Regions from separate parts of the Rhodothermus marinus genome, predicted to be linked through region 2. Evidence: predicted binding sites of a transcription regulator. Region 2 holds the regulator's gene; the other holds the start of a gene.
The links. The regulator HrcA, encoded in region 2, represses chaperone genes, less so after heat shock. The targets are predictions, from matches to a motif close to TNTTAGCACTCNCNNNNNGNGAGTGCTAANA.
Positions count from the first base shown of each region.

Region 1: groES (co-chaperone GroES) is a predicted target of HrcA. The motif match lies at 7,797-7,827, and genes of this name have one in related genera.

Region 1 covers NZ_AP019797.1:2,429,204-2,444,465, forward strand. The annotation lists gene GYH26_RS10480 (DUF3078 domain-containing protein) at 1-506, opposite strand, end outside; gene GYH26_RS10485 (histone H1) at 603-779, opposite strand; gene GYH26_RS10490 (hypothetical protein) at 879-1,520, opposite strand; gene dnaE (DNA polymerase III subunit alpha) at 1,657-5,214, shown strand; gene groL (chaperonin GroEL) at 5,711-7,333, opposite strand; gene groES (co-chaperone GroES) at 7,417-7,734, opposite strand; gene GYH26_RS10510 (DUF2085 domain-containing protein) at 7,953-8,420, shown strand; gene GYH26_RS10515 (hypothetical protein) at 8,462-8,956, shown strand; gene GYH26_RS10520 (hypothetical protein) at 8,939-9,427, opposite strand; gene mutY (A/G-specific adenine glycosylase) at 9,576-10,727, opposite strand; gene GYH26_RS10530 (BamA/OMP85 family outer membrane protein) at 10,726-12,312, shown strand; gene GYH26_RS10535 (RsmE family RNA methyltransferase) at 12,317-13,033, shown strand; gene GYH26_RS10540 (heavy metal-binding domain-containing protein) at 13,056-13,382, shown strand; gene GYH26_RS10545 (NUDIX domain-containing protein) at 13,479-14,033, shown strand; gene secG (preprotein translocase subunit SecG) at 14,097-14,450, shown strand; tRNA gene GYH26_RS10555 (tRNA-Glu) at 14,703-14,775, opposite strand; tRNA gene GYH26_RS10560 (tRNA-His) at 14,793-14,866, opposite strand; gene GYH26_RS10565 (ligand-binding sensor domain-containing protein) at 14,967-15,262, opposite strand, start outside.
Region 2 covers NZ_AP019797.1:2,649,355-2,664,616, forward strand. The annotation lists gene GYH26_RS11465 (aminodeoxychorismate synthase component I) at 1-475, opposite strand, end outside; gene GYH26_RS11470 (PH domain-containing protein) at 544-2,028, opposite strand; gene GYH26_RS11475 (PH domain-containing protein) at 2,028-2,495, opposite strand; gene GYH26_RS11480 (hypothetical protein) at 2,562-2,996, opposite strand; gene GYH26_RS11485 (PAS domain S-box protein) at 3,000-3,356, opposite strand; gene GYH26_RS11490 (hypothetical protein) at 3,580-3,783, shown strand; gene GYH26_RS11495 (DUF4342 domain-containing protein) at 3,882-4,211, shown strand; gene GYH26_RS11500 (TorF family putative porin) at 4,275-4,964, opposite strand; gene GYH26_RS11505 (threo-3-hydroxy-L-aspartate ammonia-lyase) at 5,076-6,074, shown strand; gene GYH26_RS11510 (TIGR02757 family protein) at 6,071-6,865, shown strand; gene GYH26_RS11515 (flavin reductase family protein) at 6,790-7,344, opposite strand; gene dnaJ (molecular chaperone DnaJ) at 7,344-8,501, opposite strand; gene GYH26_RS11525 (nucleotide exchange factor GrpE) at 8,519-9,133, opposite strand; gene hrcA (heat-inducible transcriptional repressor HrcA) at 9,167-10,276, opposite strand; gene sppA (signal peptide peptidase SppA) at 10,487-12,301, shown strand; gene GYH26_RS11540 (Glu/Leu/Phe/Val family dehydrogenase) at 12,371-13,804, opposite strand; gene GYH26_RS11545 (FAD-binding and (Fe-S)-binding domain-containing protein) at 13,922-15,262, opposite strand, start outside.

The sequences.
Region 1 (15,262 bases), 220 kb from region 2:
TAGGTGAGACCCAGCGCCTGGTTGAGAATGGCCGGCGAGAGCAGATCCGACACCTTGACCGGAGGCTTCCGCCCGTCGCCGAACGGATTCTTGGTGTAATTGTAGCCCGGAGCGAACTGCGTGCGCAGATCGGCCGACATCGTTGGGTTGAACAGGCTGAAAAAGCCGTCGCCCCGGTACTGGAGCGAGGCGGCCAGCCGGATCAGGTCTTCGGCCTTGCGCAGCTCCAGCGTGTCCTGTTTGACCACGCCCAGCGTCAACCGCACGTCGTAGAGCTGCCGCCACGACGGCGAAATCCGCTCGAACGTACCGTTGACGGCGCCCGAGAGCGCCAGCGCGTTCAGACCACCCTCGGCCCAGTTGCTGAAAGCCGCCTGCGTGGCCGAAAGGCGCGTGCTCAGGCTTTTCTTCCAGACAACCTGCGCCGTATCGGCCTCCTGAGCCAGTGCATTCCCTGAGATCAGCCCGACGACAAGAAAAATTATCCACCTGTTTTTAAGAAACATATCTGAACACCTCCTGCACCTGTATCCAACAAAAAAGGCTATGCTCGAAGCATAGCCTTTTTACGAAGCAACAGTACAAAAGGAAAGGCGCATCCGTTACATGGCCTTCTTTTTCTCCTGAACTTCTACGCGGATCTCCTGCGCCAGCTTTTTCAGTTCCTGCATCGCCTTACGGATGCGCGTGCCGGCGGCCTTGTTGCCCTTTTCGTAGAACTTTTTGAAATCCTGCTCCAGGCCCAGGACAAGATCGCGGAGTTGATCGAAGCGGCTCATAGGGGACCTCCTTCGGTTTTGGTTTCAGGGAACGAGCACCCATGCGTGCATGAGTGCGGTGTTATTTGTGTCCCAACTTAACACACGGCTCGTACTGTGTCAAGAAGAAAGCGCGTTGTTTCCCTGAAAAACTCCCCGTTTCACCGCTTCCGGAAGTTCCTCCAGTTGTCCGATCCAGAAATCAATGCGCTTATTTTTAAGCACTTTACCTATAGGTTCTTCGAGTTCATTGCGCAGCAGTGCGATTACGACCTCCGACATGCAGCCTCCGGCCAGCGCGCCCAGCACCTCGGCCGCCGCTGCCTCGACGATCTGCTCGGTTTCCGTGGCCACCAGCGTGGACACGACGGGCCAGACGCCCTGCCGGAGCAGCTGCGCCAGCCACGCCGTACGTCCCACCTGCAACGCGCCGGAGGCCGTGCGCCGGAGCAGGCCGCGATCGCTTCCCTGAATGCCCACGGCCGGAATCAAGAGTTCGTTCAGGCCGGCCACCAGCCGCTGATTCGTTTCCCGGATGCCGCGTTCGACCAGCCCGCGTTCGTGCGCACTCCGGACCACCAGCACCCCCTCCCGGCGTTCAGGCATGTAGCCCTCGGCCTCCAGCAGCTGCTCGGCCCGTCCGCCGCTGCCGTGCACCAGCACCATCGGTGCGGGAAGCTGCTTCAGCACCCGCGCCAGCCGCTGCACCAGCAGTAGATCTTCCAGATGACGATCGTCCAGGTACAGAATACCGATGCGCATGATCATTACCTGATTCGGCTTCCTCCTCAACGTCTCCATTTGCCTCAAAGATTCGCCTTCCGGCTCTTGAATCCGAGCGAGCCACTTCGTTCCTTACAGCAGCCGGTGGTCCGCCAACCCGTTCACGCAAGCCCCTATGCATCGCTTCAGCCATCTGCACTGCCACACCCAGTATTCGCTCCTTGACGGCGCCGCCCGCATTCAGACACTGCTGGAACGGGCTGCCGAATACGAGATCGAAGCCGTCGCCATCACCGACCACGGCAATCTGTTCGGCGTGCCGGAGTTCTATCGCACCGCCGAAAAGATCGGCATCCAGCCGATCATCGGCTGTGAGTTTTACCTGACGCCCGCCAGTCGCCACGACCGCAACGAGCGCACCCGCTACCATCAGGTGCTGCTCGCCAAAAACGAAACCGGCTACCGCAACCTGATCAAGCTCTCCTCGCTCTCCTACCTGGAGGGTTACTATTACAAGCCCCGTATCGACCACGAGCTGCTGACGCAATACCACGAAGGGCTGATCGCCACCACCTGCTGCCTGCAGGGCGAGATTCCGCAGACGATCCTGCACAAAGGCGAAGAGGCCGCCCGCAAACTTTTCGAGTGGTATCTGGAGCTGTTCGGCGAGGACTATTACATCGAGATTCAGGATCACGGGCTGCCCGAGCAGAAGAAAGTCAATGCCATTCTGCTCCGGTGGGCGCAGGAATACGGCGTCAAGGTGATCGCGACGAACGACGTGCACTACGTCGATCGCACCGACTTCGAACCGCACGACGTGCTGCTCTGCCTGCAGACGGGCAAGGACATGTCGGATCCGAGCCGGCTGCGCTTCGACAACGACCAGTTCTACCTGAAAAGTCCGGCCGAGATGCGCCAGGCGCTGCTGTCCGACATCGAGCCGCGCCTGGTCGACGAGATGATGGCCAACACCGGCGAGGTGGCCGACAAATGCCGCTTCCAGCTTCCCACCGGCAAGCTGCTCATGCCGCATTACCCGATCCCGCCCGAGTACAACGGCGACATGGATGCCTACCTGCGGGATCTGGTCTTCGAGGGGGCCCGCCGTCGCTACGGCGATCCGCTCCCGCACGACGTGGTCGAGCGGCTGGAGCACGAATTGGCCATTATCAAGAAGATGGGCTTTGCCGGCTACTTCCTGATCGTGCAGGACTTCACCACGGCCGCCCGTCGGCTCGGCGTGCGCGTCGGTCCCGGACGCGGTTCGGCGGCCGGTAGCGCCGTGGCCTACTGCCTGGGCATCACGAACATCGACCCGCTCAAGTACGACCTGCTCTTCGAGCGCTTCCTGAACCCCGAGCGCGTCTCGATGCCCGACATCGACATCGACTTCGACGACCGCGGCCGCGGCAAGGTCATCGACTACGTCGTGCAGAAGTACGGCCGGGAGAACGTCTGCCAGATCATCACCTTCGGCACGATGGGCGCCAAGATGGCCATTCGCGACGTGGCCCGCGTGCTGGGGATCCCGCTGGCCGAAGCCGACCGCATCGCCAAGCTCATCCCCGACGGGCCCAAGGTCACGCTGGCCCAGGCCTACGAAGAGGTGCCCGAACTCCGCGCCCTCAAGGAAAGCAACGATCCCCAGATCCGCAAACTGCTCCACTATGCCGAGGTGCTCGAAGGCTCGGTGCGCCACACCGGCGTGCATGCGGCCGGCGTCATCATCGCGCCCGGCCGCGTGAGCGACTACGTGCCCGTGGCCGTCGCCAAAGGCAAAGACAACGACACGGTCACCACCCAGTACGACGGCAAGTGGATCGAGGAGTTCGGGCTCCTCAAAATGGATTTCCTCGGGCTGAAGACGCTCACCATCCTGAACGACGCGCTCCAGCTCATCAAAGAAAACCACGGCGTTGAGATCGACCTGGATCAGATCCCGCTCGACGATCCGAAGACGTTCGAGCTGTTCCAGCGCGGCGAGACGGTCGCCATCTTCCAGTTTGAATCCGAGGGCATGCGCGAATGGATGCGCAAGCTCAAGCCCACGTCGATCGACGACCTGATCGCGATGAACGCGCTCTACCGGCCGGGCCCCATGGATCTGATCCCCAACTACATCGCCCGCAAGCACGGCCTCGAACCCGTCGAGTACCCCCATCCCCTGCTCGAACCCGTCCTGAAAAACACCTACGGCATTCCGGTCTACCAGGAACAGGTTATGGAAATGGCCCGCGTCATCGCCGGCTACACCCTCGGCCAGGCCGACCTGCTACGCCGGGCTATGGGAAAGAAGCGGGCTGAAGAAATGAAACGCCAGCGTGAAATCTTCCGCGAAGGGGCGGCGCGTCTGCACGGCATTTCTACCGAAAAAGCCGACGAAATTTTCGACATGATGGAGAAGTTTGCCGGGTACGGGTTCAACAAGTCGCACTCGGCGGCCTACTCCATCGTGGCCTATCAGACGGCCTATCTGAAGGCCAACTACCCGGCCGAGTTCATGGCGGCGGCGATGACCAGCGAAATGGGCGACACGAAAAAGCTGGCCGTGGTGCTCGACGAAGCCCGCCGCATGGGGCTGGAGCTGTTGCCGCCCTCGATCAACCGGAGCCAGGCGCACTTCACCGTCGAAGACGGTCGCATTCGCTTCGGTCTGGGTGCCATCAAGGGCGTGGGGCTGGGCGCCATCGAGGCCATTCTCAAAGTCCGCGAAAAGCACGGCCCGTTTCAGACCATCTTCGATCTGGTGCGCCACCTGGACCTGCGCGTCGTCAACAAAAAGGTGCTCGAGTCGCTGGCGCGCGCCGGTGCGCTCGACGAACTGGAAGGGCACCGGGCCCAGCTCGTCGAGGCGATCGACCTGGCCGTGCAGTATGCCCAGAAAGTACAGGCCGACCGGATGGCCGGACAGGCCTCGCTCTTTGGCGAAAGCGGCACGCGCACGGCCCTGCCGCCGCCCAACCTGCCGGTGGTGCCGCCCTGGTCGCGCGCCCGCTGCCTGAAGGAAGAACGCGAGCTGATCGGCTTTTACGTGACGGGGCACCCGCTCGAAGCCTATCGCGCCGAGGTCAATGCCTTTGCCACCACCACGCTGGCCGAGCTGTCGCGCACGCTGGAGGAGGCGGACGTGCCCCGCAACGGCTCGGCCAACGGACACGCAAACGGAACGGCGAACGGCCATGCGTACCGTCCCGCACGCCCGCGCCACCGCATCTGCGGCATCATCACCGAGGTGCAGCGGCGGATCGGGCGCAACGGCCGGCCGCTCGCCTTTGCCTCGATCGAAGACTTCACCGGTCAGGGCGAGCTGGTCATCTTCTCCTCGGTGCTGGAGCGCGTCATGCCCTACCTGGAAGTGGACGCCGTCGTGCTGGTCGAAGGCCAGGTGGAAGTGCGTGGCGGAAGCGTCAAGATCCTGGTGGACGAACTGTGGCCCATGTGGAAGGTGCGCGACGAACTGGTCGAGGCGCTGGTGGTGCAGCTCGATCTGGAACAGGTGCGGCCCGAACAACTCGACCGCTTCCACGCGCTCTGCCGCGAGCACACGGGTCGCTGCAAACTGTACTTCGACCTGCTCAGCCCCGAGCTGCCGGGCGGCCGCCAGCGGCTGCTGAGCCGGCGCTGCCTGGTCGAGCTCAACGATACGCTGATGCAGCAGACGCTGCGCCTCTTCGGTGCCGAGGCGATTCGCCTGGAAAGCCGCCGCCTGTCGGCTCCGGTGCGCTCGTGAACGCACTGCACACACAAGCGCCGGTAGCACGCGACGGCACTTCGCTGCGCTCCGTGCCTGACTAGAACTTATCCGAAAAACGAGGGGGAGATCTGCTAAGCCAGTGCTTTGCGTTGCATGTCAGATGCACGCGTTTGTAGTAAGCCACGAAGGCGCCAGCCGAAGTGGCGTTACCTGAAACGGCACTTCGCTTCGCTCCGTGCCTGACTACGAGCGCGTTGGTCGTGCTTCAAACTATAAACCTCACCGAAACGCTATAAAGGGTTACAGGTCGAAATCGCGAACTTCTTTGAAACTATTTTTTTTGGATAACTTCTGTGCACGGCGGCGCCATCCAGAGTGGCGCTACGCAGAAAAGCCCTTCGCTTCGTGCCTGACCACAGGCGCGCGTAGTTGGTTCGCTCCAGTATTTTGTGGGACATCATCGGCAACAAAAAAGCGGGGCTGCCGGTGTGGCAGCCCCGCTTCGGGGTTGCGGGGGTGTGTCAGGGCGCGCTTAGAAGTCCATGTCGCCGGGGCTCGGCGCCGCAGCCTTTTCCTTCTCCGGCTTTTCGGCCACGACGGCCTCCGTGGTCAGCAGCAGGCCGGCCACCGAGGCGGCGTTCTCCAGCGCCGTGCGCGCGACCTTCGTCGGGTCGATCACGCCCTGCTCCAGCAGGTTACCGAACTCTTCGGTCTGGGCGTTGAAGCCGAAGTCGCCCTGACCTTCCTTGACGCGCTGGACGACGATCGAGCCTTCCCAGCCCGCGTTCGCAGCAATCTGCCGGAGCGGCTCTTCCAGCGCCCGCTGGACGATCTGCACGCCGATCTTCTGGTCCTCGTTTTCCACCTCGACCTTGTCGAGCGCCGCAATGGCCCGGATGTAGGCCACACCACCACCCGGCACGATGCCCTCTTCGACGGCGGCACGCGTCGCGTGCAGCGCGTCCTCGACGCGGGCCTTCTTCTCCTTCATTTCGGGCTCGGTGGCCGCACCGATCTTCAGCACCGCCACGCCACCGGCCAGCTTCGCCAACCGCTCCTGCAGCTTCTCGCGGTCGTAGTCGCTGGTGGTCTCCTCGATCTGCTGCCGGATCTGGTTGGCGCGGGCCTTGATCTGAGCCGGATCGCCCTTGCCGCCGACGATCGTCGTGTTGTCCTTGTCGACGATGATCCGCTCGGCCTGGCCCAGGTAGTCCAGCGTGGCGTTCTCCAGCCGGTAACCCTTCTCCTCAGAGATAACCGTACCGCCGGTCAGGATGGCGATGTCTTCCAGCATGGCCTTGCGGCGATCGCCGAAGCCCGGCGCCTTGACGGCCGCCACCTTCAGCACGCCGCGCAGCTTGTTGACGACCAGGGTCGCCAGCGCCTCGCCCTCCACATCCTCGGCGATGATCAGGAGCGGCCGGCCGGTCTGGACCACCTTCTCCAGAATCGGCAGCAGGTCCTTCATCGCCGAGATCTTCTTGTCATGAATCAGGATGTAGGCGTCCTCCAGGACGGCCTCCATCGTGTCGGGGTTCGTCACGAAGTAGGGCGAGAGGTACCCCCGGTCGAACTGCATACCCTCGACGACCTCGAGCGTCGTCTCGGTGCCCTTGGCCTCCTCGACCGTGATGACGCCGTCCTTGCCGACCTTCTCGAACGCGTCGGCGATGAGCTGCCCGATGGCCTTGTCGCCGTTGGCCGAGATCGTGGCCACCTGCGCAATGCGGTTCTTGTCCTGCACCTCCTGGCTCATCTTGCGCAGCTCGGCCACGACCACCTCCACGGCCTTGTCGATGCCCCGCTTCAGGTCCATCGGGTTCGCACCGGCCGTGACGCTCTTCAGACCGGCCGTCAGGATGGCCTGAGCCAGGACGGTCGCCGTCGTCGTACCGTCACCCGCCACATCGCTCGTCTTCGAGGCGACCTCCTTGACCATCTGGGCACCGACGTTCTCCAGCTTGTCCTCCAGCTCGATTTCCTTGGCCACCGTCACGCCGTCCTTCGTGACGGTCGGGGCGCCAAACTTCTTCTCGATGATCACGTTGCGGCCCTTCGGCCCCAGCGTCACCTTTACAGCATCGGCCAGCTTGTCGACGCCCCGCTTCAGCGCCATGCGCGCATCCGAATTGAACGTAATCTGCTTCGCAGCCATAGTTTTCCCTCCAGGTTTGTTTTCAGCTCACCGGTTTCCGGACCACGGGTCACGAAAAAAGCGCCACGAACGACTCGCAGCGCTTACTTCTCCTCTTCGATGATGCCCAGGATGTCGGTCTCCCGCATGATGAGGTACTCCTCGCCGTCGATCGTGATCTCGGTGCCGGCATACTTGCCGTAAAGCACCTTGTCGCCCTCCTTCACGCTCATCTCGATCTTGGTCCCGTTCTCCACACGCCCGGGACCGACGGCGATCACCGTACCCCGCTGCGGTTTCTCCTTGGCCGTGTCCGGAATGTACAGACCGCTTTCGGTCTTCTCCTCCGGCGGCTCCGGCTTGATCACCACCCGATCGCTCAGCGGCTTAATTTTAACCTTCGCCATATCGCGCACCTCCATGGTTTTTTACGGTTGGTGGATGAAGCAACCCCGATCAGATTTTTTAAGGATTGATCAAGATTTGTTAGCACTCTCATTTCGAGAGTGCTAAGCCTTCAACCGATCGTTTTTCGGGCGAGTTCCTGCCGTCCGTGAAGAAATCTCAAAACAAACTGGCATAGAACGGCCAGAATGTGTAGCTTTAAAGGACACAGGGTTTATCCTTCAATTTTATAACCATGGCGTTACAATCGTCCCGCGTTCCCCTGCTGGCGGCCGGCGTCACCGGTCTGCTTCTGCTGCTGGTCTCGCTGCCGCCGTTCGTGCCGCCCTCAGTGCGGACGTTGCTCATGGCGGCCTTTGCGCCGGTGTGTCACCAACTGCCCGACCGTTCGTTCTGGATCGACGGGGTTCAGCTGGCCGTCTGCCAGCGCTGCTACGGGATCTATACCGGCCTTTTTCTGGGATCGCTGCTACTTCCACTGCTTGGCGCCGGAGCATGGTGGATTTACCGGCGGGCGCCCCTGATACTGAGCGGGGCGCTCTTGCCTCCGGCGCTGGACTGGAGCCTGCAGCTGGTGCACCTCTGGCACAACACGCCACTCAGTCGCACGCTCACCGGCCTCTGGTTCGGGCTGGGAGCCGGACTGCTCCTCGCAGCAACGCTGCGCTATGCGCCCCGGAAAACCCAACCCTGTCCGGCCTGATCTTTTGTGCAACTGTTCATCAACCAAACAGATAACGGCTTATGCAAGAGAAGCTCCCTTCCATCCTGCTGGGCGGTGCGGTCGTAGGCATCGCCAACGTGCTGATTGCCCAGATTCCGGTCGTTGGCGGCTGCCTGGCCTGCCTGCTGTACATCGGAGCCGGGATGCTGGCCGTCTGGCATTACACGAACACCTACCGGGTGACGCTTCCCGGTGGCCAGGGTGCCGTGATGGGCCTCCTGGCTGGCATTGTGGCCGCCCTGACCAGTGGCGTGCTGAGCATTCTGCTGATCCGCATCGGCGTGCTGCCCGACCCGATCGCCGCCATGGAGGCCAGCGGCCAGTTGAGCCAGATGCCGCCCGAACAGGCGGAAATGACCGTGCGTGTCGTCCGCATGTTAACCGGCCCGCTCGGTCTGCTGATCGGCGCGGTAATCGGCGGCCTGATCGGACTGATCGGCGGCGTCATCGGGGCCGCCACGTTCAAGAAAGGCCCGAGCGAAGAAGACGCGTCGGCTTCATCCGAGGTGATCTGAGCCGATCCGGGGCCGCCAGGGACGCCGCGCCCGGGGCGGTCCCAGCAGTTCGGCCAGCACGATGGCCTCGCGGACGCCCTCGCGCTGCCGCAGGCGTCCGAGCCAGAAACGCGCCCGTTCCTGACCCCGGGCGGGCTCGGCGTCCGACAGGGGACTTTCGTCGGGTTCCGGCACGCTGCTGAACGAAGTCTCCAGCGGAGGCGCCTCCAGGCTGCGAAATTCGGGCTTCCGACTTTCCAGCGTGCGCGTCTGCTCCAGGCTGTGAAACTCCTCGTCCGCGGACGCCCGCGCTTCCCGCTTCGTCTCGGGCTCCGGCCAGCGCAGGGCTTCGCGAATCTCACGCAACGCCTCCTCCAGGGCCGGATCGCGTGGCGGGGCCGTCTGTACCGGCCGCTTTTTTGTCTTCTTGCGCCCTGCGGCCAGCAGGCCGTACGTGATAAAAATCAACAGAAGGATTTCCAGCAGGTTCATCACTCCGCTCGGGCTGCGCTACAGCAAAAGCATACTAAACCGTTCGCCAATGGTTGCATGCTCTTACCGGAAAAAGGCGAACCGCATGGCTACAGGTGTCCCGATCGGCCATCCATATACCCTGCACCTGCGAATCGACGATCCCATTTTACCGCACAGGATGCTGTCCGAAAAGATCGGGCTGGAGGCGGCGCTGCTTGAGCAGTTCGATCAGGCGGCGGTTGGCGCGGGGAAATGCGTAGTGGTCCAGTTCGTTCAGCGGCACCCAGCGTAGCGGCAATCCGGCCCGGGAGCGCGGCATGCCTTCCAGAAGCGTGCAGGGGAATGCATACAGCGTCACTCGGAAGTGGGTATAGGCATGGCGCACCGTGGCCAGACAGGGCCCCACCGCCACGCGCACGCCCAGTTCTTCATGCAACTCGCGGGCGCAGGCGGCTTCGAGCGACTCGCCCGGCTCGCGCTTGCCCCCCGGAAACTCCCACAGCCCGCCCAGCAGCCCGTCTTCCGGCCGGCGCTGGATGAGCACGGCACCTTCTTCGTTGAACAGTAGCCCCAGGGCCACTTCGTAATGCGGCACCGGAGCGCGCGGCGTCTGCACCGGAAAGGCCATCGGATCGCCCATTGCCCACGCCCGGCACACCTCACGGAGCGGACACTCGCTGCAACGCGGCTGCACGGGCGTACAGACGGTGGCCCCCAGTTCCATCAGCGCCTGGTTGAACGTCCCGGGCTCCTCGGCCGAGATCAGCGCGTCGGCCACCTCCTGCAGCGCCCGACGCGTGGCCGAGGCCCTGGCGTCGTCCGCCACGGCCAGCACGCGCGTCAGCACCCGGATCACGTTGCCGTCGAGCACGGCGCGAGGCTCCCCGAAGGCGATGGAAGCCACGGCGGCCGCCGTATAGGGTCCGACGCCCGGCAACCGACGCAGCGCCTCGTAGGTGGTCGGCAACCGGCCGCCATGCTCCGCGACGAGCTGGCGTGCTGCCCGGTGCAGGTTGCGGGCCCGCGCGTAATAGCCCAGCCCCTCCCAGCAGCGCAGCACGTCGTCGAGCGAAGCGGCCGCCAGCGCTTCGACGGTGGGAAAGGCGCTGAGGAAGCGCTCGTAGTACGGGCCGGCCTGGTCGACGCGCGTCTGCTGCAGCATCACCTCTGCCACCCAGATGCGGTAGGGGTCCCGCGTGCGCCGCCAGGGCAGATCGCGCGCGTGCCGGCGATACCAGTCAATCAGCCCGTGAAACGTCTCGCGAAGGGCGGGCGTCAGACGGCCCAGATACGACCTGGACGAAGCGCGGCGGCTCATGGACAACTTCCGGCGGTTTGCAGGCAGGTGCCTGGTGTACGTCGGCCTGCTGGTCGGGTTCGGCACGAGCCGACTGCTTTACGCTCAGTCCCTCCCACTTTCCGACAGTGTGTCCCAGGCCGCTGCTTCGTTCAGGCTGGGTACCATCCGTATCCTCGACAGCGGACCGCTCTCGGCTAACGTAGTGCAGGCCACGCTGCCGTTCCGGCCAGGGGATCGGCTGACCGCCGAGCGACTGCAGGCCGGACTGGAAGCCATCGCCCGTCGCTATGCGGAGGCGGGCTATCCGCTGGCCCGTGTCATCATTCGCCAGCTCGACCAGGATCCCGCCCATCCTGATCGGTTGCTGCTGGCCCTTGTCGTGGAACCCGGACCCCGCCTGTACCTGGACCGCATTGTGCTGCGGGGCACCCGACGCACTCGTCCGGACTTTGTCGCCCGGATGCTGAACCTGCAGATCGGCCGCAGGCTACGCACTTTCAATCCGGAGCTCATGGCAGAGCGACTGGCCGCCACGGGCCTGTTTCGCCGCGTCGATCCGCCGGAGCTGTACCTGAGCGGCGACACCACGGCCGCGCTGGTCTTTCCACTGGAAGAAGCCTCGCCCGGGTCGTTCGACCTGGTGCTGGGCTACCAGCCACCCGGCGCAGGTGCCGGGGGCTTGGTGGGCAGCGGCCACCTGCAGCTTCGCCATCTTTTCGGCGAAGGCCGCGAACTGGACGTGCAGTTGGAGCGGCTGCCCGGCCGCGTCAGTCGCTTTCGGCTGGAGGTCGCCGATCCGTTCCTGCTGGGCACTGCCTTTTCGCTCCGGCTGGGTTTTGCCGGACGCCAGCAGGATTCCACCTACAACCGTCAGGATTTCCGGCTGGTGCTGGGCTACCGCTTTCCGTCCGGCCTGCAGCTAACAGGATCCTTGCGGCGCGAGACCACCCGCCCCGGTCCCGCCGGCCTGCGCCTGGAAGGTGGACAGCAGCGCATCACCCGGGGGATGGCCACGCTGTTTGGCGTTGGGCTGCGCTGGGAGCAACTGGATCACCCGCTCGCACCGCGCCAGGGGCTGACGCTGACGGTCCGGGCCGAGCGCGGCCGCAAAATCCGAAGCTCCCTTCAGGTAGCCGACGGTGACACAAGCCGGGCTCGTGAGCGCATTCGCCAGGATCGTCTTGAAGCCACGCTGCGCCTCTACAGCCCCCTGGCCGACCGACTCGTGCTCGTCGGCGGCGGCGAGCTGGCCCTGCTCCGCGCCGATCGGTACGACGTGGCGGATCTCTATCGCCTGGGCGGCGCCCGCTCGCTGCGCGGCTACAATGAGGAGCAGTTTGTGGGTCACCGGACCGTCCGCCTGCTGGCCGAAATCCGCTACCTGTTAACACCGCCGACTTTTATTTTTGGGTTTCTGGATCTGGGCTACGTAGCCACCCCGCCCCTGCCCGGTACGCCTTCCCGCGCGGACTGGCATCCGGGCTACGGACTGGGCCTTCAGCTTCAGACCGGCGCGGGGCTGCTCAACCTGAGCTACGCGCTGAACCCGGACGAGCCGCTGCTGGACGGCCGGCTTCATCTGCAACTGGTGTTTGCCCTGTAATTCCATGATCACCACCTTCTACGCGCCTCCGGAGGCCTTCCGCGACGAGTGGGTCCGGTTGCCCGAAGACGAGGCCCACCACGCCGTGCGTGTGTTGCGCCACCGTCCGGGCGATGAAGTGATCGTCGTGGACGGCGCGGGCGGCTGGTACCGTCTGTGCCTGGAGCAGGTGGACCGCCACGGCGTGTGGGGCCGTGTGCTGGAAACGCGCCGCGACGTCGGCGAGCCGCCCTACCACCTGACCGTCGGGCTGGCGCTGCTCAAGCAGACCGCCCGCTTCGAAACCTTCCTGGAAAAAGCCGTCGAGCTGGGCGTTTCGGCCATCGTGCCGCTGCTGACGGCCCGCACCGAGCGCACGCACTTTCGTCTGGAGCGGGCCCGCCGCCTGCTCATCGCCGCAATGAAACAGTGTGGACGTAGCCGCCTGCCCCTGCTGCATGCACCCCGACCGTTCGCGGAGGTGCTGCACGATCCGGCCGCGCTTCGCCTGCTCTGTCACGAGCAGCCCGACCGCCCCCGTCGTCCCCTGCACGAACTGCTTCGCCAGCCGATCGGCGATGCGCTCGTGCTCGTCGGTCCTGAAGGTGGCTTCACCAACGACGAAGTCCTTCAGGCCGAAGCGGCCGGCTTCCAGACGGTGTCGCTGGGCGCGCGGCGCCTCCGCGCCGAAACCGCCGCGCTGGTGGCCGCCAGTGCATTTCTGATCTGTCAGGACCATTGATAAAACCAGACCGGGCAAAACCATGCTCAAAAGTACGACTTCCTCCATCGAAGGACGCCGCATCACGAAGTATCACGGAATCGTAACCGGCGAAGCCATTCTGGGCGCCAACGTTTTCCGGGATCTGTTCGCCGGCATCCGCGACATCATCGGCGGGCGCTCGGCCGCCTACGAGAAAGAGCTGCGTAAAGCGCGCGAACTGGCTTTCGCCGAAATGGAAGAAGAAGCCCGTCAGCTCGGCGCCAACGCGATCGTGGGGATCGACATCGACTACGAGACGATCCAGATCGGTGGGGGCGGCAACATGCTCATGGTCAGCGTAAGCGGCACAGCCGTCACCGTGGCGTAGGCGCTTCGATTTTTGAAAGAAAATCGTCTGAACCGGCACGGCGGAGGTCCGGTCGTCGTAGTTTGGGCCGAGTCGTTGACAGACCGGACGCCACGCATGGCCGAAGAACGGACGCTGAAATCCGAGCAGGTTTTCAATGGACGCCTGCTCAAGGTATATCGAGACGAGGTGGCATTGCCGGACGGCCGCCTTTCGGTGCGCGAGTGGATCGATCATCCGGGCGCCTCGGCCGTGGTGCCGCTGTTTCCGGACGGCACCACCGTACTGGTGCGGCAGTTTCGCTATCCGCCCCGCCGCTTCTTTCTGGAGGTGCCGGCCGGCAAGCTGGATCGCCCCGGCGAAGACCCCGAAGCTGTGGCCCGACGCGAGCTGGAAGAGGAAACCGGCTGGCGCGCGCGCACGCTGGTTCACCTGGCCTCGCTCTATCCCTGCATCGGCTACAGCAACGAGATCATCCATTTCTACCTGGCCCGCGATCTGGAGCCGGGCCGCCAGCAACTGGCCGAAGGGGAATGGCTTGAGGTGGTGCGCATGCCGCTGGAAGAAGCCTTCGCCAAAGCCCGGCGCGGTGAAATCGCCGACATGAAATCGACGGCCGCCCTGTTGCTGGCTGAGGCCTTTCTTCAAAAAAACGACAAGGCTGTTGGATAAAAGACAACCCTTGCCGTATCTTTGCAGGACCGATTGCCACGACCTCAACATGCGCGGACGCTCATGTTTACGTTTCTGATTATTCTGATTACACTGATTGCGATCCTGCTGGTGCTGGTGGTGCTGCTGCAGAGCGGACGCGGCGGCGGCCTGGCCGGCATTGCCGCGGGCGGTGCTCAGCAGGTGCTGGGCGCCCGTCAGGCACCCGATATCCTGGAAAAGACCACGTGGACGCTGGCCGTCATCTTCATCGTGCTGTGCATCCTGACGAACTTCACGATCGACACGACCGAGCGTCGCGAGAGCATCATCCAGCAGCGGGCCCAGCAGGAGCAGGTGCAGCCCACCGTACCGCCGGCCGAGCAGCAGGCCACACCGCCTGCCCCCTCGGGCAACCAGCAGAACGAACAGAACTGAGTCGCAACCTTTCGGCAAAGAAGAAGGGCCGCTCTGGAGGGCGGCCTTCTTTTTTTATGCAGGCGAAGAGGGGCATACGACGACCCGTCCCCATCGCGTAAGGCGAACCACCGGGATGGCACCATCCCGCCCCGGCGCATCAGCGTGCACATTCATATCATGCCGAACGACGCCGCTCCAGATGCGCCCGTGGCCTGCCTCAGAACGGGCACCCAACAAAAAAGCGCCCGCCTTCAGAAGGCGGGCGCTTTGTGCCGCGTACGGGATTTGAACCCGTGTTACCGGCTTGAAAGACCGGCGTCCTAGACCCCTAGACGAACGCGGCAGGTACACAAAAAAAGGGGTGACCGAGGGGATTTGAACCCCCGACCTCCAGGGCCACAACCTGGCGCTCTAACCAGCTGAGCTACGGTCACCACGTCGTGGTGAGAGACTGCAATTTAGCAGAACGGCGCTTTTTTCTCAAGGATCCGGACCCGCTCCGGCATAAACTTTTGGTGGACGGACCGTGAGTCTTCATCGAAGAATCGCCACCTTGCCATAGGCGGTGCCCTCGCCGTTCTGCCCGACGGCCACGATCAGATAGACGCCCGAAGGCACCGGACGCCCGTAGCGATCGCGTCCGTCCCAGCGCACGCGGCCTCCCCGCGTTTCGAAGCTGGTCACCAGGCGGCCGTCTACCGTTACGATCCGTAGCTCGGTCGCTTCGACCAGGCCTTCAATGAACACCGTCGCGTCTTCCTCCGGCCCGACGCGCACCGGGTTCGGGTAAACAAACAGCGTCCGTACCTGTTCCGCCGGCGCGATGGCGT
Region 2 (15,262 bases):
GATCGCCCTCGAAGCGGAAACGCAGCGGCAGCGTGAAGTTGATCTGATAGACCTCGCCTTCCCGGATCAGTGCGCGGATGTGCTGCACGCGCTCGCGATAGGCCTCGCGCGAAAGCGCCAGGTGCAGATCCCGCACCGCATAATCGCCGGTCTCCCCTGCCAGCGCGGCCGTAGCCGCCGGTGCCAGCACGTGCGGCATTTCATAGACGCCAAACCAGGCAAGCGGCCCGGTTTCGTCCGGCACCTGGAGCGGCATGGGCGCCAGCGCATAGCCGGCCTCGTAGGCCATGTAGCCGGCCACGTAGTAACCGGCCGCAACGGCCCCGTCGAGTGCCCGCAGCAGCGCCGGCACCTGCTCCGGGGTGTCGGCCTGCAGTACCCGGACCGGCCGCATGAACAGCAGACTCCGGCGGTTTTCTTCGTCCGGTCGGGCGGTGTCGAGCCAGACCGTGCCCGGCAGCAGCAGTGGATGCATACGTCAACTCGTTGCTTTCCGGGCTTGTACGCGGCACCTGCCGTTTTGCCCCCGAATAGCCCCTGCGGTTACGATGCCGGCGATTGCATCCGGCAATGCGTCTGAAACTGCTCGTAGACAAACTGCAGAAGCTTTTCAGCTTCTTTCTCGGGAAGGTCTCGGATTTGCGGGCCTCCGATAGCCGGCGCGCCGGCCATATCCACCTGCAGACTGGCCAGTCCCAGCCGGCGCTGAAACAGCGAGCGCGACAGCGAAAAGACCTGCATTTTCTGATAGGGCAGGCACCAGATGCGGTGCCGGAAAACACCCTGCCGCACGAACAGGTAGGACGCTTCCACCGCGTAGCCATGACGGCGATACTGCAGCCAGGCCAGCAACGGCGCCCCTGTGGGTAGCCCCAGCAGCAGCCAGCGCACTTCGGGCCAGATCCACCCCAGTCCCAGAAGCACTCCTGCCCCGATCAGCAGGTAACGCACGGTGGCGCGGCGGATCATGCGCGGCGAGACGCGCTGCCAGCTCGCAGGAAGCGCGATCGGCCACACATGGGCGGCAATTTGCTGGATCTCGGACAGCCGCCCGAAAGGCACCAGCGTCTGTACGCCCTGCGTTTCGCGGTCCAGCCCGATCAGCTGCGCCTCCAGCGCATACCATCCGAAGTGCTGCATGAGCGGATTGGTCCGGATGACCAGGGCCTGAATCCGTCGCCGGGGCAGCGCGCTTTCCGCCACGGTAAACAGACCGCTGCGCCGGTAGAAGCGTTCCCCTTCCTGCCAGAGCTGAAAGCCGTAGAAGCGCACCACATGCACCACGATCCCGGCCACCCAGCCCAGCAGCGCCGCCAGCAGAAGCGTGGCCATGGTGGCCAGCAGCGGCGCCTGCTCGAAGGCCTCCTGCACCCAGTGCAGCCGCCCGCGCACCACCCAGTCGATCAGGTCCTCGGGCGTCAGGTCCAGGTACTCCATGCCGGAAAACATACCGGCCAGGTACACCAGCGAAAAGTGAAATGCCCCGGAGCGCAGTAGCTGCGCGGGCGTCATGGCAAACAGCAGCGTGCGTGCCGGTTGCACCGGTTGCTCCGTCACCGGACCGCTCCGAAACGCCCGCACCTGTTCTTTCAGCCGCTGCGCTTCGGCCAGGCTGACGAAAGCGATCTCCCCTTCGGTTTCGGCGCTCCCGGCCGTCTCGATGCGCACGCGGGCCAGCCCCAGCAACCGCGCCAGCAGCGTCCGCTCGATCTGAATGTTCTGAATGCGATCGATCGGAATGCTGCGTCGCCGGTGCGTCAGCACGCCGCTTTCGATGAGCAGTTCGCGCGGCGTCAGCGCATAGCGAAAGCGCAGGTAATGTGCCAGAATCAACGGAAAGGCGAGCAGGCCGTACAGCATCAGGGTGATCAGCGTCCCCTGATCGATCGTCTGGCCCCGAAGCGCCGGCAGCAGCAGAATGAGGAGGGCCGGCAGACTCATCAGCAGGCGCACCAGCAACGTCAACGGGTGCAGCCGGCGGAATTGCGGGGCTTTGGAGGATGGTTCGGACGCAGGCGAACGTTCCATCAGAGCGTTTCCTCCAGCGGGTACCGCTTGATCGCATCCCGCAGCGCCTCGGCCTGTTCCTGGCGCAGGCCGGGTAGCACGACGGCGCTGTGCCGGGTACCGGCCGTGTGCAGCACGATGCGGGCCAGCCCGAATTCGCGCTCGATCAGGTCCTGGGCAATGTCCAGATGCTGCACGCGCCGCAGCGGCACGATCGTGCGCACGCGCACCAGCACCCCCCGCTCCAGCACCAGTTCTTCGGGACCCAGCGCGTAGCGCCAGTAGCGATAGCGCAGCCGGGGCAACCACCAGCTCATCACACCGCCCCCGACCAGCACCAGCCCCAGCAGAGAACCCGGGGGCAACCACCGATCCGGCGCAAACAGATGGGTTACTTCATAGAAAACGACGGGAATCAGCACCAGCAGCGTCCAGAGCAGCAGCTTGATGCGCCAGACGGTACGAATGGCCGGATCCAGCGATTCCATGGGACAAAGGCCGGGTTCCTGCAGCAGTGCTGCTGGTATTCGCCAGAGAAGAAGGAGGTTTCCGCTTTACGAACCCGGCGCGAGGTGGCGTGCCCGATAGAGGCCGTCCGGCACGTAACGGTTGATGGAGATCCAGTAGGCGCGATCGGTTGCCAGGATGAGTTGCAGCGGCAACAACGGCGTGCCGGGGCGCCAGCGCATGAGCCGCAGGCTGTCGCCCACGGCATAACCGTCTTTTTCCGGCGTCATGGGATCGTCGGCCCAGAGCGTCAGCGCCGTGCTGTGCCCCTCCCAGCGGATCTGTCCGGCACATCGCCCCTCGGGTGTGAAGGCCAGCAACAGATCGCCCGGCCGGAGATCAAGTCCCTGCAACGCATCGGCCGGCAGCAGGAGCGTGGCGTTGCGGCCGGTCCGAAAGGCACAGGTCGGCTGCGCATGGGCGCCGGTCGCCACCAGCAGACCGCACGCCAGCAGCCCGATGCAACGACACCTGACGGTCATAGCTCAGCCGGCCGCTTCTAACGGATTCAGCCACAGGCGGATGAACCCGTCATGCTGCCGCATGGCCATCATCTGCGCCCAGCGCCACGTGCCCGTCCCGGTGCGCACACGCACCCGCCAGACACGCGGTCCCGCTACCCCATCCTGCACGCACTGCACATAATGCAGCGCCAGCTCCAGATCATGACGATGCACCAGTCCCCACCAGGGATGCCCCAGCAGTCGATGCCGTCCCGGCCCCAGCCAGCTGCTGTGGCCGGGGCTCACCGAGCGAATGATTCCCTCACGGTCCACCACAAGGGAGACGGGCTCCGCCCGTACCGAAGGAATTGGACGAACTTCCAGAAAGGCCGGCTGCATACTTCCTCCGTTGATTTGGAAACCTGACTGTACGTAACATACCGCAGTGCTTCCGTCCGTGTTACTTCCGAAACGCTCCGGGCGGCTTAAAGAAAAACCCCCTTCTCGGAGTAACTTCCGGCGCATTCATATAGGTAGAAAAGGCGCAATCCCTTCGCCGGGCTTAACTCGGCGCGGTTTCGGTCGATCCCCCTGTTAGACGAACCCGCAACCATGCCTTGCTATGAAACAGGTGCCCGGTCGTCCCATGTCGTTTACCTTCGACCACGAAGCCGTTGCCGAACTGCCGCCGGTGCTTCAGCGCTATGTGCTGGCGCTGTACCACCGGGTCTGGACGGCCTACCGGAAGGCGGGCTGTCCTTTCGGAGAGACGGATGCGGCCATGCTGCTCTGGTTCGAGTTTCGAAGCTACGCTACGACAAACTGAGGCGTTGCAAATCTTTCCCGTCTACGCTGCAACCGGAGGCGCCCCCTGTCGTAAGGATCGACGAACGCAACCCATTTCGTCGATCTCAGGGAGGAGCCATGGCCGAGCCCAGACAGCATTTTGAGACGTTCAAGGTCAAGGGCGGACAGTTGCTGGATCGCATCCGCGAAATCATCGAGGAAGGAAATGCCCGGCGCGTCATTCTGAAAAAGGACGATCGCGTCCTGCTGGAATTTCCGCTCTCGGTGGGAGTCGGCGGTGCGGCGGCCGCCGTCTTGTTTGCGCCGACGCTGGCCGCGGTCGGCGCCATTGCCGCCCTGGTCAGCGACGTGGACGTGATCATCGAGCGGCGTCCCCCACCGCCGCAGGAGCTGCCTCCCGCCGAGCAAACTTCCGGGGAAAACACGGCGCAATCGCCCGGCAACTGAAAGGCAAAAGGCGCCCCGGCCAGCCGGTAACCGGGGCGCCTTTTTTCTCCCCCGCAGCGCCGCTCAGAGGCTGAAGCCGAACACCAGATAGGAGCGCTCCACGCGTGGATTCGGATTCAGGATGTACCGCACGAAAACCGGCAATCCGAACGACTCGGTGATCTGGATGGTACGCGAGGCCGAGAGGCCCAGATTGACCAGCGACACGCCGCCCGTGTTGTAGAATCCGCTCTCGCCGGCCACCACACCTACGGTCAGCCCCATCTCCACCCCGTTGACCACAAACGGAAACTGCCCTTCCAGGTAGATCGAGTTGTCCGGATCGTTATAGGCAAAAAAGCCAGCAAACAGCGTAAACGGCGCAGTTTCCGGCCCACTGATCTGGAGAAACGGCTCCAGGTAATGCGCGCCTTCCCCGTTGTCATCGAAATCAAAGAACTTGGGTCCTCCCGGCGCCGGGAAGTAATAGTCCGTTACGCCGATCGAAACGGCCCCGAAGCTCAGGCTCAGGTAAAGGTCGTGCTCGTTGGCACCGGCGCCCGGGGCCGAGATCGCGTAGGAGGCCCACGTACCCACCGTCAGCGCGCCCACCGAAAGGCTCAGTCCCGGCTGCACGCTCATCGACTCACCGAAGTCCGTGCCGCGCCAGATGTACCGGCTGACCACGTCGGCGCCCAGTTGAACCTCCTGGGCCCGGACCATGGTGGCCAGCAAAAGGGTTCCAAGCAACAGGCTGTGGCGGAGATGCTTCATGGCGTTTTCTGTTTTAATTAGCCGCTGCAATCACGATTCCAATTTTATTAAATTAAAAACTTGTTATCAACATACTTTTTTAGACAAAAGCGCTTTCTAACATAAATCTTTATGATAACCCTGCTACCCACCTATGCCGATGTCGAGGCGGCGGCCCGGCGCCTGGAAGGTGTCGCCCACCGCACGCCGGTCATGCGCAGCCGCACGCTCGATCGCCTGACAGGAGCCACGCTGTTTTTCAAGTGCGAGCATTTTCAGCGCGCCGGCTCTTTCAAATTCCGCGGTGCCTACAATGCATTGGCCACGCTTCCGGAGGCCGAACGCCGTCGGGGTGTGCTCACCTACTCCTCGGGCAACCACGCCCAGGCGCTGGCGCTGGCCGGACGCCTGCTCGGTGTGCGGGTGACGGTGGTCATGCCGCAGAATGCCCCGGAAGTCAAGCGGGCGGCCACGGCCGGCTACGGCGCCGAGATTGTGCTGTACGATCCGGAGCAGATCACGCGTGAAGAACTGGGGCGGCGACTGGCTGCCGAACGCGGGCTGACGATCATTCCGCCCTACGACCATCCGCAGATCGTGGCCGGACAGGGCACGGCGGCCCGGGAGCTGCTGGAAGAAGTAAAGTCGCTCGACGTGCTGCTGGTGCCCTGTGGGGGCGGCGGTCTGCTTTCGGGCTCGGCGCTCAGCGTTCGGGCGCTGGCGCCCCGGTGCCGCGTGATCGGCGTCGAGCCCGAGCGGGCCGACGATGCCACGCGCTCGTTCCGCACCGGCCGCCTGCACCGCGTGCACAACCCGGACACCATCGCCGACGGCGCCCGCACACCCTCGCTGGGTGAGGTCACCTTCCCGCTGGTGCGGCAATATGTGGACGACATGGTGACCGTCTCGGAAACGGCCATCCTGCAGGCCATGTACGTGCTCTGGGAGCGGCTCAAGCTGGTGGTCGAGCCCACCGGAGCGCTGCCGCTGGCCGCCCTGCTCGAAAACCGGGTGGCCGTCGCGGGTCGGCGGGTCGGACTGATCCTCAGCGGCGGCAACGTCGATCTGCGCCGCGCCGCCACGCTCTTTGCCGAACTGCACCAGTTGCCCGAATTGCCCCCCAGCGTATGACCGTCGATCGCCAGATGCTGGACGCATTGGTTGCGCACTACGAGCAGCCGGACTTCATCGCCACCGATCCGATCGCCATTCCGCACGCCTTTGACGACGCGCGCGATCAGGAGGTGATCGGGCTGTACGCCGCGTTGCTGGCCTGGGGGCGTCGGTCGATCATCCTGCAAAAGCTGGAAGAACTGTGCGCGCGCATGGACTACCGGCCCTACCGCTTCGTGCGTTTTTTCGACCCCGAGCGCGATGCGGAGCGGCTGCGCACGTTTCGACATCGCACCTTTCAGCCGGAAGATGCCCTGTGGCTGACGCGCAACCTGCAGGCCCTGCTGACCCGCTACGACACGATCGAACACTTCGTGGCCGCGCACCTGCCGGCCGACGCACCCGACATCGGTCCGGCCATCGAGGCGTTGAGCCGGGCGCTCTGCGGGCTGCCGGGCACTCCCCCCCGCCTGCGCAAGCACCTGCCCTGCCCTTCCACGGGTAGCGCCTGCAAACGGCTGGCGCTTTACTTTCGCTGGATGGTGCGGCCCGGGCCGGTCGATCTGGGGCTGTGGCGCGCGGTACGTCCGGCACAACTGGTGCTGCCGTTGGACGTGCACGTCGGACGCCAGGCGCGGGCCTGGGGACTGCTCCGGCGTAAAACCAACGACTGGAAAGCGGTGCAGGAGCTGACGGCCGTCTGTCGCCGCTTCTGTCCGGACGATCCGGTGCGCTACGACTTCGCGCTGTTCGGCGCGGCGCTGTTGAGTGCTTCCCCAGAGGCCAGCTCCTTGCCGACGGCCCGGTAGGCCCGGTTGTAGTAAAGCAGCGGGGGGCCATCGGTAAGCGTCTCAATTTCGATAACCTCACCGACAAAAATCGTGTGGTCGCCGGCCTCCAGCGTACGGTACGGGCGGCAATGCAGCACGGCCAGCACGCCTTCCAGCACCGGAGTGCCCTCGGGGTGCAACCGGTAAGCCAGCCCTTCGAACTGCTCCGCACCGCTCAGACCGGGCTCGGCAAAGCGCTGGCCGAGCGCCACCTGCTCGGTCCCCAGAATGTGCACGGCAAAATGACGGGCTTCAAGCAACAGGGGGTGCATACGTGCCTGCCGCGCCACATTGAACGAAATGAGTGGCGGATTCAGCGAAACGCTGGTAAACGAGCCGATCGTAATGCCCCGCATTTCACCGCGAGCGGCCGCCGTGACCACGGTCACGGGCGACGGCACCCGCCGCATCACCTGTCGCAGGGCTTCTCCGAGAGCTGGTGCGGTCACGTGAGGCATCAACGGAAGGCATCCTTGAAGCGACTGAAGAAGGAGCGGCGCCCTTCTTCAAGGCGAGGCCGGAAGGATGGCGAGTGCCGGAGGCGTTCCAGAATCTGCCGTTCTTCGTCGGTCAGCTCCGTGGGCGTCCACACATGAACGCGGACGAACTGGTCGCCCCGCCCCGGCCCGTTCAACTCCGGAAGGCCGCGGCCGCGCATGCGCAGAATTTTTCCGGACTGAATGCCCGGATCGATCTGCAGCCGGGCCCGGCCCCGCAGGGTGGGCACTTCGACCTCCGTGCCCAGCGCGGCGTCCGGGAAGGAGATGACCAGGTCGTAGTAGATGTCCAGCCCTTCCCGCACGAAGTGTTCATGCGGGAGCTCTTCGATCTCGACAATCAGGTCACCGGGCGGTCCGCCTTTGACGCCTGCATGACCGGCTCCCCGGATGGTCAGGTAGTGGCCTTCGAGCGCGCCGGGCGGGATCGTCACCCGGATCGTCTCCTCGCTCATGCGGCGGCCGCTCCCGCCGCAGTCCGGACACCGGTTGCGCAGAATGCGTCCGGCCCCGCCGCAGTGCGGGCACGTCTGGATGTTGATGAACTGGCCGAAAATGGAGCGCGACACCTGCCGCAGCTCGCCTGCTCCTCGACAGGTGGGGCAGGTCGTATAGCCGGCCGTCCCGCCTTCGGCACCGGTGCCGTCGCAGGTGGCGCAGGGCACGTATTTGCGGACGGTAACTTCTTTTTCCGTGCCCTCGGCGATCTCCTCCAGCGTTAGCTGCACCTTGACGTGGACGTCGCCGCCGGCGCGGCCGTGCGCTTCCCGGCGGGTGCGGCGACGCCCCCCGCCGAACACCTCCTCGAAAACGGAGCCCGAGGCGCCGAAAATGTCGTGGAAGGCGCTGAAGATGTCGTTCAGGTCCTCAAAAGGTCCACCTTCCGGCATGCCGTTGCCTCGCACACCGGCATGGCCGTAGCGGTCGTAGCGCCGCCGTTTCTCGGGATCCGAAAGGACCTCGTAGGCTTCGGCGATCTCTTTAAAGCGCGCCTCCGCCTCTTTGTCGCCGGGATTGCGGTCGGGGTGGTACTGGAGCGCCAGTTTGCGATAAGCTCGCTTGATTTCTTCCTGGGTGGCGTTGCGGTCCACCCCGAGCACCTCGTAGTAGTCACGCATAGATCAGGGCCTTCCGTTCAGGCCTGGCTGTTTCCGTCGGGCGGAGCCGCCACAACAACCCGGCTGTGCCGGAGCACGCGTTCGCCCATCCGGTAGCCTTTCTGCACTTCCTGCAAGACCGTACCGGGCGTCACGCCCTCCGGTGCCGGCTGCTGCATCATGGCTTCGTGCAGCGCAGGATCGAAGGGCTGACCCACCGCTTCGATGGGCTCCACCCCCAGGCGGGCCAGCTCGGTGAGAAATTTCTGATGGACCAGTTCGACGCCTTCACGCAGCTTGTGATAGGCAGCGCCCGGATCCTGCGCCTCGGCCTGGCGCGCCGCCTCCAGCGAGCGCTCCAGATCGTCCAGTACCTCCAGCAGCGGGCGAATCGCCAGCGCTTTGCCCATTTCCAGCAGTTGCCGCTTTTCCTGCTCGACGCGCCGGCGATAGTTCTGCAATTCGGCCGCCGTGCGCAGGAACTTGTCCTGCACCTGCGCCAGTTCGGCCTCCAGTTGTTCAATACGGGCTACCAGATCGTTTTCCTCCTCGGCCGGCGTCTCCGAAGCGGTAGCTTCCGCTTCGGGCGTCGGCACGTTTTCCGTTTCGTTTACCTGTTCCGCGTTCGGTGTGGTTTTCATTTCCTCCGCCATGGTCGTCGTCGCTTCGTTTCGCTCCCCACGGATTCAGTTCACGGTTTCATCGATCGGACGGCTGAGGAGCCGGGCCATCTCCTGCACCAGCGCCAGCACGCGCCGGTAGTCCATACGGGTAGGCCCGATCACTCCGATGGTTCCCACAGCATCGCCCAGGCGATAGCGTGCCGTGACGATCGAGAATCTTTCCACCTTTTCGTCCTGATTTTCACGTCCGATCGACACCTGGGCGCGGCCTACTTCAACGTCATCGGAAGTGTCGGTTCCCTCCAGCAGCCGTACCAGTTCCTCCTCGTCTTCCAGCAGCAGAAAGAGGTTGCGGAGCTCTTCCGGCCGCTGAAATTCCGGCTGGCCCATAATGTACTGGGTGCCGCCGAAGCGTACGCGTCCTTCACTGGGTTCGCTGAAAAGCGTAGGCGCTTCGTCCAGTACCAGCTGTACCAGCCCGGTCCGATCTTCCAGATCACGCAGACGCTGATGGCAACTCTGTCGGATCGCGGCCAGCGTGAGGCCGGCCAGGCGTTCATTCAGGAGGGCCACCACCAGCTCCAGATCACGCCGGCTCAGCTCCGAAGTCAGTTCCACGAGGATCGTACGCACCAGGCCGCCCCGCACGCTGAGCACAAACATGGCCCGGGTGGACGAAAGCGGCACCACTTCGAGCCGCTCCAGCACGCCGGTCGAGAGCCGGGGCGTCAGCACCACGCCCAGCAGCCGGGAAAGCTGGCCGAGCAGGCGCGTGCTCTCCCGCCACAGCTCCTCCGGATCGTTGCCGATCTCCCGCACCTTCTGCTGAAGCAACCGGCGTTCGTCCGGAGCCAGCTCGGGTACGTCCATCAACGCATCGACGAAGGTCCGGTAGCCCAGGTCCGTGGGCACCCGACCGGCCGACGTGTAGGGATGGTCCAGGTAGCCCATCTCCTCCAGATCGCTCATCGTGTTGCGAATGGAGGCCGGGCTCAGGCCGATCGGATACCGCCGGGCCAGAAAGTGCGAGCCCACCGGACCGGCCGTGTCGATAAAGCTCTCGACCACCAGCCGGAGAATCTGCCGCTCCCGCTCGTTCAGCGGCGCGGCCGGATTATCCTTCCGCACCACCCGATAAGGTGGCTTCCGCCGCCGCACCTGTCCAAGCCGCACCGATCCTCGCATGTTGTTTTCCACGGAAGTTGACCGCTATCCGACGTAAATGGCCGTAATTCCAACCGCCTTGCCACAAAGGCGGTTTCCCATGTGGTTTTCGGCTTCAGACACTTCCACCAATCCCGTAACTTTACCCGCCGCCCTTTCGTAGCAACCGGCATCGTATCTTTCAGACAATATTTTTCTACCAACGGCTTGAAGTCTGCCATGCGGTTTCTTTCCTCGCTGCTGGCCAGCATTCTCGGCACGCTGATCGCCATCGGGCTGATTTTTCTCTTTCTGTTTCTGTTTCTGATGGGGCTGGCGACGGCCGTCGAACAGCCGCCGTCCATTCGCTCGGGCTCGGTGCTGGTCGTGCGCCTGAGCGGTCCCATTCCGGAAGTCGTCTCGCCCGATCCGCTCAGCCGCCTGCTACTGGAGGAGCCCCCCTACGGCCTGCACGACCTGACACACGCCCTGAAGAAAGCAGCGGCCGACCGGCGCATCGAAGCCGTCTGGCTTCGTCTGCAGAACCCGCAACTCTCCTGGGCCTCGCTGGAAGAAGTCCGCGCGGCGCTCGTCGAGTTCAGGTCCAGCGGCAAGCTGCTTATCGCCTCGTGCGAGGACTTCGGCATGGATGAGGCCACCTATTTCCTGGCCAGCGCGGCCGACAGCGTGTTTGCCGGACCGGAGTCGTTCTTCGAATTCAACGGCTTCTATCTGACGGCCGAATTCTACAAGCGCCTGCTCGACAAGCTGGAGGTCGAAGCCCGGGTGGTGCGGGCCGGTGCCTTCAAGAGTGCCGGGGAACCGTTCGTGCGTGAACATCTCTCCGAAGAAAACCGCCTGCAATTGCAGGCGCTGCTCGACGCCTACAACCGGCGCTTCCTGGAGACGGTGGCCGAGGCCCGCGGGCTTTCGGTGGAGGACGTGAACCGGCTGGCGACCGAGCAGCTGCTGCTTTCCGCCGAGGAGGCCGTGCAGGCCGGGTTGCTCGACGGGCTCCGCGACGCCGGCCAGATCGAGCGCATGCTGAAGACGCACCTGGGCTATGGGCCGGACGAAAAGCTACGCCGCGTCTCGCTTCGCCAGTACGCGCGCGTGCCTGACCGCGAGGCCGGCCTGCCCACCGGTAACGAAGGCGAAATCGCCGTGGTCTATGCCGTGGGGACGATCGTGCCCGGCAAAAGTCAGCAGGAGCCGGTGCCGGTCCCCTTCCTGGGCGGCCGCATGCTCGGGAGCGAAACGCTGATCGCCGCAATGGAGGAGGCGCGCCAGAATGAACGCGTGAAGGCCGTAGTGCTGCGCATCAACTCGCCGGGCGGCTCGGCGGCCGCCTCGGAAGCCATGTGGCAGGCCATCCGGCGCACGGCCGAAGAAAAGCCCGTCATCGTCTCGATGGGCGATGTGGCCGCCTCCGGCGGCTACTGGATCAGCACGGCCGCCGATACGATCGTGGCCGATCCGCTGACCATCACGGGTTCGATCGGGGTGATCGGCATTCTGTTCAATGCGGGCGGCCTGTTCGAAAACAAGATCGGGATCACCTACGACCTGCTGCGCACCAGCCCGTACGCCGACATGTTCTCGGGACTGGTGCCCCCGGAGCCCTACGAGGTGGAACGCCTGCAGCAGACCATCCTGGCGACCTATCGCACGTTTCTGCAAAAGGTATCGCAGGCCCGCGGGCTTCCAGTCGATTCGGTCGATGCCATCGGCGGGGGACGTGTCTGGAGCGGCGAGGCGGCCCACCGGATCGGTCTGGTGGACGTGCTGGGCGGCCTGGACCGGGCCATTGCCATTGCCGCCGAAAAAGCCGGCCTGGCGCCGGGCACCTATCGGATTCGCGTGCTGCCGCGTCCCCGGACGTTTGCCGAGCGGCTGGCCGAGCAGCTGGAGGCAAAAGCCGTGCAGACCTGGCGTAATCTGACCGCTTCGCCGGCCGCCCGGATGCTGGAGGCCTACCGGCCCACGCTGGACCGGCTCCGGCTGCTGCACGGTACGCCGCTGGCCCGCATGTGGCCCGAGGTGTCGGTTCGCTAACCTGCTTCGCAACAAAAAGCGGGGCGACCGGCTGTCCGGTCGCCCCGCTTTCTTTTCGCCGATCGCCTATCACGGGAAAATGCCCAGCTCCAGATACGACTGGGCCACCTTGTTGATCGCGTCGATGAAGGCAGCCGTGCGAAGGTCTACGCCGTGCTCGCGCCGGATAGCCAGAATCTCCTGGTAGGCATTGATCATGGTCTCCTCCAGACCGGAGTTGACCAGATCTTCCTCGTCGGCTCCGTGCGCCACCTCCTGCACGAGCTCAACCGGCACTTTCTTACCGGTCAGGTCTTCGATGACCTCCAGGATGCGACTGAAGGTGCGTTCCTCGAAGCGCTTGCTGAGACGGCCAAACCGCACGTGGTACAGGTTGCGTAGCCATTCGAAGTAAGAAACCGTCACGCCCCCGGCATTGAGGTACACGTCCGGAATGATCAGCACGCCTTTTTTCAGCAGAATCTCCTCGGCCTCGATGGTTACCGGTCCGTTGGCCGCCTCGGCGATGATCCTGGCCTGGATGTGCGGAGCGTTTTCCACCGTAATCTGATTTTCCAGCGCGGCCGGCACAAGGATGTCGCAGGGAAGCTCCAGCGCATCCTGAGAACGCTCCAGGTTTTTCGCGCCCGGGAAGTTCAGAATCGAGCCGGTGCGCCGCCGGTGCTCCATGACGGCTTCCAGGTCGAGGCCGTCCGGGTTGTAGATGGCCCCTTCGATTTCGGCCAGGCCCACCAGCACGGCCCCGCCTTCCTGCAGGAATTTGGCCGCGTGGTAGCCCACGTTACCCAGTCCCTGCACGACCACCGTTTTGCCGCCCAGGCCCGTCTGGAGCCCCAGCGCTTTCATGTCCTCTTCCACGCTGCAGGCCTCCCGCACGCCGAAGAACACGCCGCGACCGGTGGCCTCCTTGCGACCGCGCACACCGCCCTGACCGACCGGCTTGCCGGTCACACAGGCCAGCGCTTCGAGCGGATTGGAAGAGAACGAATTGTACGTATCCAGAATCCAGGCCATCTCGCGGGGGCCGGTCCCGTAGTCCGGCGCGGGCACATCCACGCCGGGACCGATGAAGTTCTTTTTGAGCAGTTCGTAGGTGTAGCGGCGGGTGATCCGCTCCAGTTCGGCCTCGCTATACTGGCGCCGGTCGATTTTGACGCCGCCTTTGGCCCCGCCAAACGGCACGTCCACGATGGCACACTTGTAGGTCATCAGGGCGGCCAGCGCCATCACCTCGTCTTCAGTGACGTTCGGCGCGTACCGGATGCCTCCTTTCGTGGGTAGCTTGTGGTGGCTGTGCTCGGCCCGATAGGCGCGAATCACTTCGATCGAGCCGTCGTCCCGCTTGACGGGGAATTCCATCCGGTAGACGCTGTTGCAGGCCTTGATCTGATCGAGCAGCCCTTTGGGATGCTTCGTGTAGGCGGCTGCCCGATCGAACATGCGGTTGACCTGTTCCCAGAAGGAATAGGTCCGTTCTTCTACAGGTGCTTCGGTCAGTTGCATGGCTGTCTCTGGCTCGTTTGGTAGGTGCAGTGAAAATATAGGAGGAAGTTGTTGAATTCGAAAGCGCTTCCGAAGAAAATCTTGCCGAAAAATTTCTCCGGGTCGAACGCGGTGCGTTCAGGCCAGCGCCTCGAGCAGGATTTCCGCCGGGTGCAGCGCCCGCCGCCCCGTCGTATCCTGAATCTGCGCGCGGCACGAAGTGCCCGGTGCTGCAATGAGCGTGCCGTCGTCGGCCGCCCGCACGGCTGGCGCCAGCCGCCGCTCGGCCATCTTCAGCGAAATGTCCACGTGTTCCTTTTCGTACCCGAAAGCGCCGGCCATGCCGCAGCAGCTCGTATCGAGCACTTCGACCGTGTAGCCCGGCAGCGACAGCACCCGCGCGGCCGCCTGGGTCCCGACCAGCGCCTTCTGGTGGCAGTGGCCATGCAGCAGTACCCGCCGCGGCGTCTCGGTCCAGCGCACCCCGTCGAGCCGACCTTCGTCGGCCAGCCGGGCCACGTACTCCTCGAAGGTGAACACGCTGCGCGCCAGCGCGCGGGCCCGCGGATCGCCCGGCAGCAGGGCGAGCAGCTCGTCACGAAACGTCAGAATGCAGCTCGGCTCGAGCCCGACAATCGGCCAGCCCTGCTCGACGTAGGGATGCAGGCGTTCGACGGCGTCGAGCACCTGCTGCTGCGCCTCGCTGAGCAATCCCTTGGAGATGAGCGGCCGGCCGCAGCAGGCCCGTTCATCGGGCACCACCACCTGAAGGCCCAGCTTCCAGAAGAACTCGGTGGCCGCCCGGGCGACTTCGGGATGATGGTAGTTGTTGAACGTGTCGGCAAAGAGCACGACGGTCGGCCCCTCGAGCGTGCGCTGTTGCCTGCGGAACCAGTGCGTGAACGGCTCGACGGCAAAAGCCGGCAGACGCCGCCGGGCGCTGATGCCCAGCGCTCGGTCCATCACCCAGCGCACGAGCGGGTTGCGCAGGCCGAAGTTGGCCAGCTGGGCCTTCCAGCCGCCTCCGATCCACCGGGCCAGCCGGGGCTGGTGGGCGAACAGCCGCACGCGCAGCGGCACGCCGTTCGCCTCCCAGTACTTGGCCAGCCACTCCGCCTTGATCCGGGCCATATCCACGTTCGACGGGCACTCGGTCTTGCAGCCCTTGCACTGCACGCACAGGTCCATCACTTCGTAGAGCGCCTCGCCCGTCAGTTCTTCGACGGGAAGCGCCCCGGACATCACCGAACGCAGCGCATTGGCCCGTCCGCGCGTCGTGTGCCGCTCGTCGCGCGTGACCATGTAGCTCGGGCACATGACGCCGCTTTCCAGCTTACGGCAGGCGCCGTTGCCGTTGCACTGCTCGACGGCCCGCGCAAAGCCCCCTTCTTCCGACCAGTCCAGTTCCTCGATCAGTTCGATGGTGTGATAGGTGGGCCCCATGCGCAGGTTTTCCGTCAGCGGGGGCGTGTCGATCAC